3 regions of the Paenibacillus sp. FSL R10-2796 genome follow, and region 3 is predicted to be linked to each of the others. Evidence: riboswitches for the same ligand, from Rfam matches in the RefSeq annotation. Region 3 holds a riboswitch; each other region holds the start of a gene.

Evidence for each region. A riboswitch is a leader RNA that binds a small molecule or an ion and turns the genes downstream of it on or off. The one in region 3 is predicted to bind cyclic di-AMP.
Region 1: it holds a riboswitch for cyclic di-AMP, as region 3 does, so the genes downstream of both, NST58_RS03130 (hypothetical protein) here and NST58_RS00190 (3D domain-containing protein) in region 3, are expected to answer to the same signal.
Region 2: it holds a riboswitch for cyclic di-AMP, as region 3 does, so the genes downstream of both, NST58_RS27820 (alpha/beta hydrolase) here and NST58_RS00190 (3D domain-containing protein) in region 3, are expected to answer to the same signal.

The regions. Positions count from the first base shown of each region.
Region 1 is NZ_CP150178.1:661,581-665,816, forward strand. It holds gene NST58_RS03120 (hypothetical protein) at 195-647, opposite strand; gene NST58_RS03125 (hypothetical protein) at 689-1,210, opposite strand; gene NST58_RS03130 (hypothetical protein) at 1,225-1,779, opposite strand; cyclic di-AMP (ydaO/yuaA leader) riboswitch at 1,848-2,012, opposite strand; cyclic di-AMP (ydaO/yuaA leader) riboswitch at 2,432-2,621, shown strand; gene NST58_RS03135 (hypothetical protein) at 2,873-3,289, shown strand; gene kdpA (potassium-transporting ATPase subunit KdpA) at 3,506-4,236, shown strand, end outside.
Region 2 is NZ_CP150178.1:6,240,882-6,245,117, forward strand. It holds gene selD (selenide, water dikinase SelD) at 1-215, opposite strand, end outside; gene NST58_RS27820 (alpha/beta hydrolase) at 818-1,627, opposite strand; cyclic di-AMP (ydaO/yuaA leader) riboswitch at 1,733-1,919, opposite strand; partial or broken gene NST58_RS27825 (glyoxalase) at 2,181-2,276, shown strand; gene NST58_RS27830 (hypothetical protein) at 2,354-2,527, opposite strand; gene NST58_RS27835 (Nif3-like dinuclear metal center hexameric protein) at 2,612-3,412, opposite strand; gene NST58_RS27840 (alpha-glucuronidase family glycosyl hydrolase) at 3,431-4,236, opposite strand, start outside.
Region 3 is NZ_CP150178.1:40,217-44,452, reverse strand. It holds gene rnmV (ribonuclease M5) at 1-502, opposite strand, end outside; gene NST58_RS00190 (3D domain-containing protein) at 679-1,845, opposite strand; cyclic di-AMP (ydaO/yuaA leader) riboswitch at 2,131-2,360, opposite strand; gene NST58_RS00185 (TatD family hydrolase) at 2,559-3,329, opposite strand; gene NST58_RS00180 (HD domain-containing protein) at 3,381-4,236, opposite strand, start outside.

The sequences.
Region 1 (4,236 bases), 620 kb from region 3:
TCATCTGGGTCCGTAAGCCTTGTCTTGGTGGAAGATGATTAGGGCTTGCTTTAAGACGATCCAAGACGCTCATCGCTCGAGATTTTTACTGGAGTCCGAACGCCGGCCATATTTGTGGAAAAGCTTCAATTAAAGGCTCCTGAGTCCGTTAGATGCTTCATGCGCTCAAAGATCGTTTGAATTCTAGTCAGAGACTAAATTATAGAAAGATTTGCGCTCGTTAGTACATCCGCTTGGGCGGTCATCTGCTCCCGTACAGCTCTAAGCTGTGCTTTCAATGCAGGAACACTTTTTTGCAGAATAATGCTTATTTGAGAAAGAGGCAGCTTTAAGCCGTACCACAATACCTTCACAAGCTGTTCCTCCCAAGGTAATGCCTTAGCCGATAGAAGCGAGCGCCGGGCAAAAGAATCAGCACACTGGCGAATACAAGTGCGGTAAGCGTGGATAGAGAATAACTGAGGATCGAATTCATCCTGACGATATATTTTATGAAGCTCTGTGAAGGTGCGTATAGTAACCTTGTCCGCCTCATTAGATTGTTCTAACAACATGGAACTAAGTACGTAGACTTCATTAGTATACTTTTGGACACACTCTGCAAATTTAGTACTGTAGGTGGACTCGGGAGGTAAGGGGTCAGGCATGGTGAAACACGATCCTTTCAGAATGAGAGATTTGCTTGAATCTATAATATAGAAAAGTAAGAGATTGATTTATTGATGAGATCAGCGGTGTCTGGTTCCGGGCAACTGTGTTTCTGCTGGGAGGTACTGGATAAAGCTTTGGAAGGTTTGTAGTAGAGCCGTTCACTTCTGGAATTGCTCCCCCCTGCTGCAACACTGTACAGACGCCCTTGCTGAATATGCCCTGCCAAGGATTTACCCTGGAGCTTGGCCTTTAAATCCTGCAAAGCACCCTGAACTAGCTCAAGCTTAACCTGCTCCCAATCTGAACCTTCGCGGCGGACCTTATCCAGCGCTTCCTCAAGACGGCAATGACAGATAGCCCGTAAAAAAGAACTCCATTTAATGAGATCGAAATTTTTGGTGTTGGCAGAGATCAGACAAGCCCCCCAGCTGCAACCTCCCTTACAGGTGAGTTTTAGAATACCATAACGGCAGCCTTCAGCCCCTTCCATTCCATAGTGGATAGGCTCGGGTTCATCCAATACAAATACTTCAATGCGGGATAGTCTGCGCTGGTCCATAGTAGGGTTCCTCCTTAGATTTCCAAAAGCTTTAAGTCTACATGATGAGTGACACTAGCCTTTTCTACACAAGCGAGCATTTCCATTTTATTCTCACAGACTGCGGTATGCTCTAGCCATAGTCGGAACTTCTCTTTCCGTATAACAGATAGATGTAAGGGAAAGGTGCTGCGGGATCTCAAGACATACCAACCGGCGCTTACATCTTTCCAAGGCTCCTTGAAGGCTGTAAACCACGGGAGTTTTTGGTGTGATGACCAATCCTGCTGCTGCTGTTGTTCTCGAATTTTTTTATATATCTCATATACAATCTTAGAGTCTAAACAGTCTTTACAAGAAGAAGGTGTGCTGAACTGGCGAAGGGCTTGGATCTGGTTCTGGCCAAATGCATAGCCTACAATGTACCTGTGATTATGTTCTTCGAACCACAAGGCCCCGAAACAAACGTAATTTAGACTTATCGGCTCAAGCAGCCCTTGATGTATCCCTAAATAATAGTGCTTCAAAACATTCACCCCATCCAGCGTGCTATCACCTAATAAGCTCAGGTAACGCAAAAACCGCAGCAAGAGGAGGACCTCTGCTGCGGTTTTGGATTACAGGCAGATATACCTGGGCCAAAGCGTGGCGGATCAAGGGTCTCTCTCTTTACGCTTACGAGGTTAGCTGTCGGATTCGGACGGTGAGAGTCGCCCTACCTATTGAGACTTATGCAGTCTCCTTTGGATTCACCCCAAGTAGGCCAGGTGGCCTGATGGTTCCCCCGTTCCCTGCGAATGCAGGAACTCAGCGTTGATTGTTTTTCATGAATTAGATTCAACCCGAATCATACTCTTTTCAAGATTTTCTGTAAAAAACGGAAAATGTTCTTTTAGAGCAATTTTAACCATATCCTGCCGACTACGACTGAAAAACGAGGTAAATAGGTATTTATGGCGTGTTATCGCGCCTCTTTCTCGCTCAGCCTCAGCTTCTTGCGTTTCTACCTATAATGGGAATTTGCAGTATTTTCGCTCTAAAAAGGTGAATAAAATCACATGGGTTATAGATAGCGATTAAACGCTCCAAACTCGAGTAAACAAGAGATATAGAGAGATTAGATATCAAGTAAGCGCTATCTAATGGGAAAATAGTTTTTAATTTGCATTATTTTGGCATCATTCAGGTTTTACAAGTCTTCGTGCATAAGAGTATGATTACTCCTGTTTCAACGACAATCGAATATTTGATCCGCTTAATTTCCGGTAAGGAAAGCGGGGGAACCAACAATCGGCAGCCGATGTGAGAGTCGGAAGCCGATTATGGGGTGAATCCTGTAGAGGGTGTGAGTGAGCTCGCATCTATACAGGTAGGGCGACTCTCACCGCCCGAATCCGACAGCTAACCTCGTAAGCGTATGGAGAGAGGATGAGTGCAATGTGACCGCTAGCGAGCCACAGAGGAGATCCTTTGTGGCTTTTTGCTGTGCTCTTAGAAGCAAAGCATTTATGGAGGCCTCCCCTAAGAGGTCGCTAAATTCATCATTAGCGGTATTTGTAAGGCAGCGTCTAATGACGTGACACAACCGAGCTTTAGGTTGTGCCCGAAAATGACGATAGGTCAACATCCTTTCGGAGATTTTCGTTGCCTCCTTGTTGTAAATGAGCAGGAGGAGAAAAAAAGATGACGGATCAGAATGAATATGTGCTTGTATGTGCGCCTACAAAGGCGGGAGAACATTTCATTAAACTTCTGAAGTTCAGGGGTATTAAGATGGCGGGATTAACCAACAATGTGGCTGAGAAAGCTTTACTTGAGGAGCTCGGGATTGAGCAGGTTATTCTAGTGGATACCCGCCATCAGAGCACTTGGTTTCGCCCATCGTTCCCGGTAGGCAGGGTATATCTGTTTGAGAGCAGCTTTCCGCTTTGCTGCCGCTATATTCAGATGTGCCGTACCTGGACGACACAGCCGATTTTTGTGATTACAAGTTCAATAAATCCTAGATTGGTCTATAAAAGACTTGGTGCGAGCTATGTAATCTATTCCCATAGTGGTGATGCTGATTTTCTAATCGATAGATCACCTCATCAAGGATAATGGAAGGAGTGCGGAAGATATGATGGATCTGTATATGGTGGCTTCGTTAGCTGTAATTTACGGGTTATTTTATGGCTTTATGCGCTGGTGCGCAGGTGTAGTTGAGGATACGGGGAGGGATAAGCTGTGATTCTAGTAATCGCTGTTACCCTACTGTTGTTTATATATCTGGTTTACGCGTTGATTCATCCTGAGAAATTTTAAGGAGGGGCATTCATGGGCATTTTGCAAATAGTCGTCGTAATTGTAATTCTCATCTTGCTGGTCAAGCCGATGGGAACGTATTTATATCATGTATTTTCTAACGAACCGAATCGTACGGATCGCTGGTTTGCAGGCACAGAGAAAGGTATTTATAAGCTGATCGGCCTGAAAAAACGGGACGGAATGTCCTGGAAGAAGTATGCACTCAGCTTTGTTTTAACTAATATCGTACTGGTTGCTTTCAGTTATATTTTTCTAAGATTACAGCGGGGATTGCCGCTGAACCCGAATGGAATTGCCGATATGGAACAGACGCTTTCATTCAATACGGTGATCAGCTTTATGACCAATACGAACCTGCAGCATTATAGCGGGGAGACGGGACTATCGTATTTTTCACAAATGGCAGTCATCACGATGATGATGTTCACGTCTGCAGCGAGCGGATTTTCTGTTGCGGTTGCTTTTGTCAGAGGGATTACAGGACAGAAATCAGTCGGGAACTTTTTCGAGGACTTCGTAAAAGCACATATTCGTGTATTCATTCCATTAGCTCTGCTAGTTTCATTGGTGCTGGTAGGATTGCATGTGCCACAAACGCTCAAGCCATCGCTTGAGGTCACTACACTTGAAGGCCAGACGCAACAAATCGCTATCGGTCCAGTCGCTTCTTTGGAATCAATTAAACACTTAGGTACGAATGGTGGCGGCTTCTTCGGAGCCAATTCAGCACATCCTTTTGA
Region 2 (4,236 bases), 1.1 Mb from region 3:
GTGAAAAAATCAACAGTTTGCACTAACGCTAATTCATCACTTAAACGATACACCCCTGCATCATCACTAGTATCAAGACCTACTAGTAGATCCGGGTTAGGAACAGTTGGTGGCAGACTACGAATAACCTGCATGAGATCGGCGGGACCGATTTTGCAGCCGCAGCCCCCTTTTGAAGATAATGAAGTCAGTTTTATAGTTTCAGCTTGAGACATCATGACTCAGCTCCTTTAGTATGAATTATCTTAATCTTACACGAGTAGATCGCATTGTACAAAATGCAAGAGTAGCAGATGTGCTGCTTGTTACGCCTTCCTCTATACACTTACCATCACTACTTAGGTCTACCGTTCTTTCCCACGTCGGGTGAGCTATATTTGATGCTGTGGTAGGGTGGGGACATTAAGTGGCGTTCTAGGTACAATATGCTTGTAAATGTTCAACATCCATCGGTTAGTAAAATAACCAAAGGCTGGCTCATTCGTAGATTTTACTACTGATAAGCCAGCCTTTAATTGGATGTCCATTATATTAGGGAAATCCTCCCTAATGTTCATCGATAATCGCTTTAAAATGAGGTTTTTAGGGAATTCCTCCCTAAAAATTCATGCAAATACCCATTTATGGCTAAAAACATCCTATTATTAGGGAGGATTTCCCTAATCTACGTTCTAGGAGCCATAATCTCCTTCATTTTAGGGAGAATTCCCCTAAAGTTCTTCCCAGAAAGACGACCCATAGCCAGCTCATTCCGCCCTGGCTATGGGACGCCTATTTTCTCACTTAAACGCTTCGCTTGTGAAGGTCTCCCTATAGATCAGCTAATCTGCTGACTGCCCTGCTGCTTCTCTAAGAAACGCTGAAGAATCGCATTGAATTGCTCCGGCTGGCACAGATTACTTGGATCTAATGCGTTCGGAATAATCGCCAACTGCGCCTGCGGCAGCTGAGACACCATTTCCTTCATACAATTCACTCCAAATTCATTAAAGTCCCCCACAATACATAATGCAGGACGTTTAAAAGCCTTTAAACATCTGGTGTAATCAACATGGCTCGTAGCCAGCCTTTGCCGATATAACTCCCGGGGGCGTTTGTCCAGCAGTCCTCTTCTAATCTCATTGTAGGCCAGACTCCAGCGCTCTCGGTACATCATCCGAATCGAAGGCAACACCAGCTCGCTTGGGAGATAATACATTAGTAAACTGCAATATGCTGCCATAGTTTGTATTTTCCCTACTATTGTTGATCCGTGAGTCCTACAAAAGCTATCCGCGACCACAATGGCTTTTACACGCTCAGGATATTGTTTGGCAATATGCTGAACGACTAAGCCACCATAGGCGATTCCTACAAAAACTGCTTCACGGATACCTAGGTCATTCAACAGCATAATCAGATCCAGACATTGCGTCTCAATAATCTCATGTGGGGCCTCCAGCAGTTTACCAGACTTGCCATTCCCCCGTAAATCGCACAAAATCACTTTATATTTATCGGAAAAATACTCCAGCTGTGGTTTGAACATACTGTGTGTTAATCCATGTCCATGGATAAACACAACCGGAGTGCCAGTTCCATTGATTTCATAATAGAGCGAAGTTCCGTTCAGTTTAGCGATAGGCAAAGGTAACACCTCTTTCATAATAAATTCTACGACTATATCTGCTTAAAAACGCAGCAAAAAACCACAGAGGGATTCTCTGTGGCTATTCATCACTAAACACGCCATTCATCCTCTCTCCATACGCTTACGAGGTTAGCTGTCGGATTCGGGCAGTGAGAGTTGCCCTACCTGCAGGGATGCATATTATGCACCCGGAACAGGATTCACCCCATAACCAGTGCCGACTCTCACATCGGCTGCCAGTTGTTGGTTCCCCCGCTTTCCAGAAACGGAAATTAAGCGGATTGCTTATGTAATTGTAAATTTAAGATAATTCTCAGTTCTGAGATGAATCATACTCTTGTAAGGTTTTCTTGTAAAGGAGGGCTCTGGTCAAAATAATGTTGAAAGCAATGCTTTTCATTTCATATTAAGCATACTCTTCATTTTCTCTTTCTTTTGCTCTTGTTTACTCGTTTTCTTTAGAAAAACAGCTCTGAAGCAAGCGAAAAAGGGGGTGATTCACCAGTACTTTCCTATTTAATAAGAAACGACAATCTTCAATACCAATATTGGGCCAGTTTCTGTACCTTGGGGTGTTCGTCGTTTCTATGTCCCCGATCCGTTTGGCAAGCTTGTTAATATTATTTCACATGAACAGCACGAATGATTTCATAAAAAAGAAAAAAGCTAAGCAGAATCAGAGATCTCCCCCTGTCCACTTAGCTTCCTTTTACAATACTATGGCTACAAAAGATCGGCGTTTTTCAATGCATGCTCCCAGCTTGGAAAAAAGAACAGCGCACTTCTCATAAGCTCTGGGTCGCTTTGCTTCACTTGTTTTTTACTGATCGAGCTTCCGTCGCTTTGCAGCTTTTTGATCCGACTTAATACTTCATCAGCCTCCAAAGGAATTTCCATTGAAACACTCCTTTCTCAGTGACCTGTTTCCCTTCATTTTCTCCATAATATGTTTATTTATTCCGTACTCTTAATTTCCCCAGATTAAACCATCTGATAGATGGGTTGTTCAGCAATGAACCGGGTAGGAAGCATGGGATATTTGTCTGCTAAGATTTCAGCTAAATATTTCATCCCCGGTGCTTCACTCTCCGCATGACCTAACATGATGAGCGCTTTAGATTTGCCTTGGTGCCCTGCATCCCGCACATATTCCGGAGTCTCCCACTCTGGTCCTTCTCCAGCAATAATTAAATCAAGATTGTGATCATTAAAAAGCGGAATAGCCATCATCCCGCCTCCTCTGTAACCTACTAATATCCCTACGCGTTTGCAGGACAGAGACAGGTCACCAGCAGCGCGTACATAAGAGATGCCTAGCTTACTTTTAATATACTGAGCAGCTTCCATTACAGTCATAGCAGGAATAGTGAGAATCGTAGCAGCCGCTTGCTGCTCTTCCACATAGTCTGACCAATCCAGCTCTCGCAGCAAGCCCATCATAATCCCATCCGGCTCTTGCCGATGCCAATAATCATGATAACGAAAAATAGCTATTGGGGAATGTTCGATCAGACTTTTTTTCGCATGATAAACCGGATCACCTTCTAACCACTCGCTCGCTGCATGATGGCTATAAAATACACCTTCATGCGTGATCAGCAAATTGGCTCCTAACGCTATTGCTTGCTCCACAATATTTTGTGTGGCAGAGAAGGCCGTAATAATCCCTGTGACTTCAGTTTCCGGTTCCCCTGAGTTCAGAATATCCACAGTCCCTTCTACCTGTTCCACAGTTCCCATTAAATCTTTCAAAATCGCTCTAATCGTGAGGCTCACTATCATCATCCCTCGGTTCAAAATCTAATAAATCTTTCTGCCTTTAAGATCCTCAATTCCGCTCTTACGATAAAAATACGTATTGATCCGATCTCTCCATTCCTGCGCATGCTCTGCTTGCTCTTCAAGACGTTGCTTCACTTGCACATACAATCCACTATCCATGCTGCCTTCAAGTGATTTCCATGTTGCTAGAAGCTGTGCAGCCTGCTCTGCCCCCTCGAAATGAGTATCGTAGATATGTTGTATAACCGTTTGCCCCGATTGCAGAACATGCGTGTATGGAACATGATGGAAGAACAGCAGCAGCTCTTCTGGACAAGACGCTAGATTCTCATAATTTGATGCATTAAGACCCATATACTGTCCGCTATACCCCGTTCCCGATTTGACTGAACGATCCACACCAATGCCCTTATGATCCGCATAATGGTACGTTCCCCACTTGGCGTATTCATATCCATCCACATTCGGCCCATAATGATGATCCGGATTAACCATCCAGCCCACACCTAATGGAGCTGTGTAAGATTCGTAAATCCTCCATGAGTCCATTAACATCCCGCGAATAGCAGCCACTAGACCTTCATCAGTGCCAAAGGTAAGGCGAATCCATTCCTCAGCTATTTCTTTTGCCGTCAGCTCCGGATTCCAAATTAATCTCCCATATCCATACAGATTGGCTTGAGCTAACCCATGCCCCGTCCAGTTCATGTCATCCCCAACATTTGTTACAGCAGCCACACCATTATATTTATTTCCCCACACCGATCCGTCCACAATATGTTTCACAAGCGTAGTTTGCCCTTTGGCATAAGTATTGAAATCAA
Region 3 (4,236 bases):
CCTCCCGCGTAATCCCAAACATCGCCAGCCGCTTGTACAGCTGTTTGCCGTTACAATATCCGATTCCAAGCAAATTACCAAGCGCCATACGTCTTTCAGCAGCCCGAGGGTGTACAAGCATTCCAGCGGCCATAAGATCATCAATACCAATCAAAGCAGGTGCTCCTTCAAAAGAGGTATGTACATTACGCAGCGCATGACGAATCGCCTCTGGCGATGCATTCTCTACACCGATATCCCCTTTTCGAGTTGCGTCCTTCTCTGGAATAAAAGCATGCTTGCAGCCCGGCACCTTCGCTGAAACGATTTTACGAATTCGCTCCCCAGCATGGTCCGGGTCCGTAAGAATAATAACCCCTCTACGTTCCATAGCAAGCGCGATCTTAGCAATTACAGTCCGGTTTACAGCAGAGCCGCCTGTCTCAATGGTATCCGCTTCTACAGCACGCTTAATGGCTACGGTATCGCTTTTGCCTTCAACGACGATTAATTCCTTAATCATATTTCTTGACTCCTTCCAAAAAAAGCAAAAAGAAGAGGATTCGCTCCTCTTCTTTTGGTTAAAGAATGTATAAGTGATGAGCGGTTGCTCTGCGATCAACGAAATGATCATCCAGCGTTCCTTAACGGTTATCATCACTATAGCTTATCAAAGGATTTTTTGCAAAAGCTTCAGTTCTAGTTAAGCTCTGGTTTCACAGGTCCAATCACATAAACGGTACGTGATTTACGGCCGAAATTACGAGCATGGCTCAGGGAATCATAATAGACATCCACTTTATTGCCTTTAATGGCACCGCCAGTATCCTCTGCACGGCGGAATCCAAGCCCATCGATATAAACCCACCAGCCAATAGGAATTACATTCGGATCTACTGCAATTGTACGACCTTCCGTTACGCGTGTTCCGGAGGCAGTTTTAGTACCTATCCCTGGCTCTTCTGACGAATAAGCTGTCATGGAGACGTTCTTAATCATCTTCTTGTACTCAAAGTCTACGCCAGCCTTGCTTGTGACGTTCTTAGTCTTAGCGCTAACTTTAGTCGTTTTGGAGGTAGTGCTTGATTTGGAAGTTGTTGTAGCTTTAGCAACTACAGTAGGCTTAGGAAGTGCTTTAGTACCAACGGCAATGATCTTATCTTTTGTTACCGTTTGTACTTCCTTGCCGATCATGCGCATAGAGGCCAGTTCTCCGTCTTGATAGATCTTTTCAATATGCTGAACCATGACGCCTGGTTTGCCTGCCTGTGCCACTCTAACTGTTCCCACAGTAAGGGAGGGATCTGCTGTCTTAATAACACGGAAAGGTAAGTTAGTTGTTCGCTGTACCGTTTGCTTGTTGATACGAACGATCTTAATCTCCATGTCAGCAGAGATGGTGGTGTCTAACGAAGGAAAAATCTTATCATAGCCTTCTAGGTTGATACCCAGTTTGTCAATCGCTTGACCGATAGTGTCTTCGGTCGTATATAACGTTTTTGTTGCTCCGTCCGCAGTAAGGCTAAATTTCTGCGCACGATTGATAACGACACGGTCACCGTCTTTTATTTCATCACTCAGACCTAAAGATAATTCATCATGCGGCTGCAGCGAAATTTGCTCTTTCTCCAACACATCACCAAGAAGTGCTTCTCGCGTTTCAAGTGTCTGTGTTTGCCCGTCTATTACTAAAACTAATTGTTTATTACTTTGACCGTGTACGTACAGCAGAATTAACAGCGCGATTGCGATTGAAATCACACCTGCAAGTAAAAGTACGCGAGTATTTACTTGCTCCCACCGTAATGCGAAAGACCTGCTGGATGACTGCGAATCATGGGATACCTCTGGTTGGAATAAGCCCATTCTCTCCATCCTCCTTACATAGCCTCGTCGTCAATTTGTATATCATGAGGACTGAATTTCTTTGACGAAACTATTTGAGATTGTCACAGGATACGCACGTATTAACTTAGCGTCTCCTGCTCATGGATCGCCTGCTCGGCACAGCTACTCCCACACCTGTTATATAACAGTATGCGGGCAACATTCAGTTTATTCAAAAATAAAGAAGCCTAAAAAGAGTTCTCTTGAGGACTCTTTCGTGGCTTCTCCGATGTCAGAATACGCGGGAATGTTTGTGCACGAGGTTGCCTCTCTTACTTGCGCTTACGGGGTTAGCTGTCGGGTTCGGACGAAAGAGAGACGCCCTATTTCAGGTCACCCGCTCACGGCGGTTGCCCTTAAATTCACCCCAAAGACCACGTGAAGAAATCAAATATTGTTCTGCGGCAATTCCTAGTCGTATTCAAGATACAGGCATGCGGCAGTTCAATATTGGTTCCCCCGTTCTCCATACGGAGACTCAGCGAGACGATCCATGAATCAATGGCTGTCACAATAACAACAGCTCACATCACTGAAAAGATGATATCCTGTTTTGATGCATGTTGTAAAGGACGATTCAACCACGTTTACGCAAATATATGGTTAAAATATTGTAATAATCAGCCGTTTTTATATTAAAAAAGTTTAATATATCGGCCATTCTCTATTTTTCACCCGTTTTACTCCTGTTTTCAGACAATCCCAAATCGTTCCAGTGCGTTCGTATACGTAATTTTAGCCAATTCTTCCCATGTTAACCCTTTAATTTCAGCCGCAGCCTCTGCTACTAACTTCACATGAGCACTCTCATTTCGCTTGCCTCGGAAGGGGTGTGGAGTCAAATATGGAGCGTCTGTTTCGATCAATAATCGGTCCAATGGCGTCTGTGCAAGCACCTCTTTAGGCACTCTGGCATTTTTGAACGTGATCGGTCCTCCAAATGACAAATGAAATCCTAGATCTAGACACATTTTTGCGGTTTCCCAGCTGCCTGAGAAAGAATGCATTACGCCACCAATTTCATTTGCTTTTTCCTCCCGTAAAATCCGTACGACATCTTCATGGGCATCACGGTCATGTATGCAGATTGGCATTTTTAGTTCACGGGCTAGTCCAATTTGTTTGCGGAAGACCTCCTGCTGCACATCCTTGGGAGAGGTATCCCAATAATAATCCAACCCAATCTCTCCGATGGCCACCACTTTCTCATGGCTGCAAAGAGAGGCGATCCAATCGAGGTCCCCCTCTTTCATATCAATCGCATCCTGTGGATGCCAGCCCACCGCTGCATAAATATAATCATAAGATTCAGCCAGCTTCATCGTTGAAGGGATCGTTTCCCGATTAAATCCAATATTGATCATCTTGCTAACTCCGGCCTCTACTGCACGAGCTATAACTTCCTCGCGATCCTCGTCGAATTGAGGCGCATCTAAATGTGTATGAGTGTCGAACAGATACATTTTAAAGCTCACTCCTTGTTGTTTTTATCAATAGTTCCATAAATATTTGTATTATTTTGCAAAAATCTCTGCTACAGAAGAGGGCAACCGTGTAAGGGCTTTTTTCAGCTTATCCTGTGGGAAATATAGGTGATATCTGCCACGATGAATCCCGCTTATTGAGCGCACAATATCCGATACCTCTGAAATTTCCCGCAATTGCTCATTCCGATCAAGCAGTAAAATTTGATTATTGTCGAAGGCTGCTCCTGGACGGAACACATCATAAGGCAAATCTGTCGGATAATCAATCTCTAAGTCATATTCTGGGTTAAGTCCCGCTCCCGCAAAACTGCTGCGGATTTCCGTAATCATATCTGTATCCAAATTCTCGATCTCTACATATTTATACAGTTTACGATGAATAAAACGGGTACACAAGTCGCTTAATAACTCATCTTCTTCAAGGGTCCATTGCATAAAAGCAGTCTGTACCAGTGCCTCATCAAGCATTAAATATTGCTTCACTGTTACTTCTCCTCGAAAGAGATCTTCCAGCGGAGCGATCATAAAGCGAAATTTGTACCCCTCTTGGAACAACTCTTTAGCTCTACGGAAGATTTGACGCAAAATAATTTCAGAGCTGCGCGTCACCGGATGAAAATATACCTGCCAGTACATTTGATAACGCGACATTAAATAATCTTCAATGGCATGCATACCTGATTCTTTTACTACAATCCGCCCATTATAAGGACGAAGCATTCTCAAAATCCGATCAATATCGATGGTTCCATAGTTTACACCTGTATAGTACGCATCACGCAGCAAATAATCCATACGATCAGCATCCAGCGGACTAGAAACCAAATTGACAACAATTTCATGCTCATATGTCTTAGAGATAACTGAGGCTACTTTACGAGGA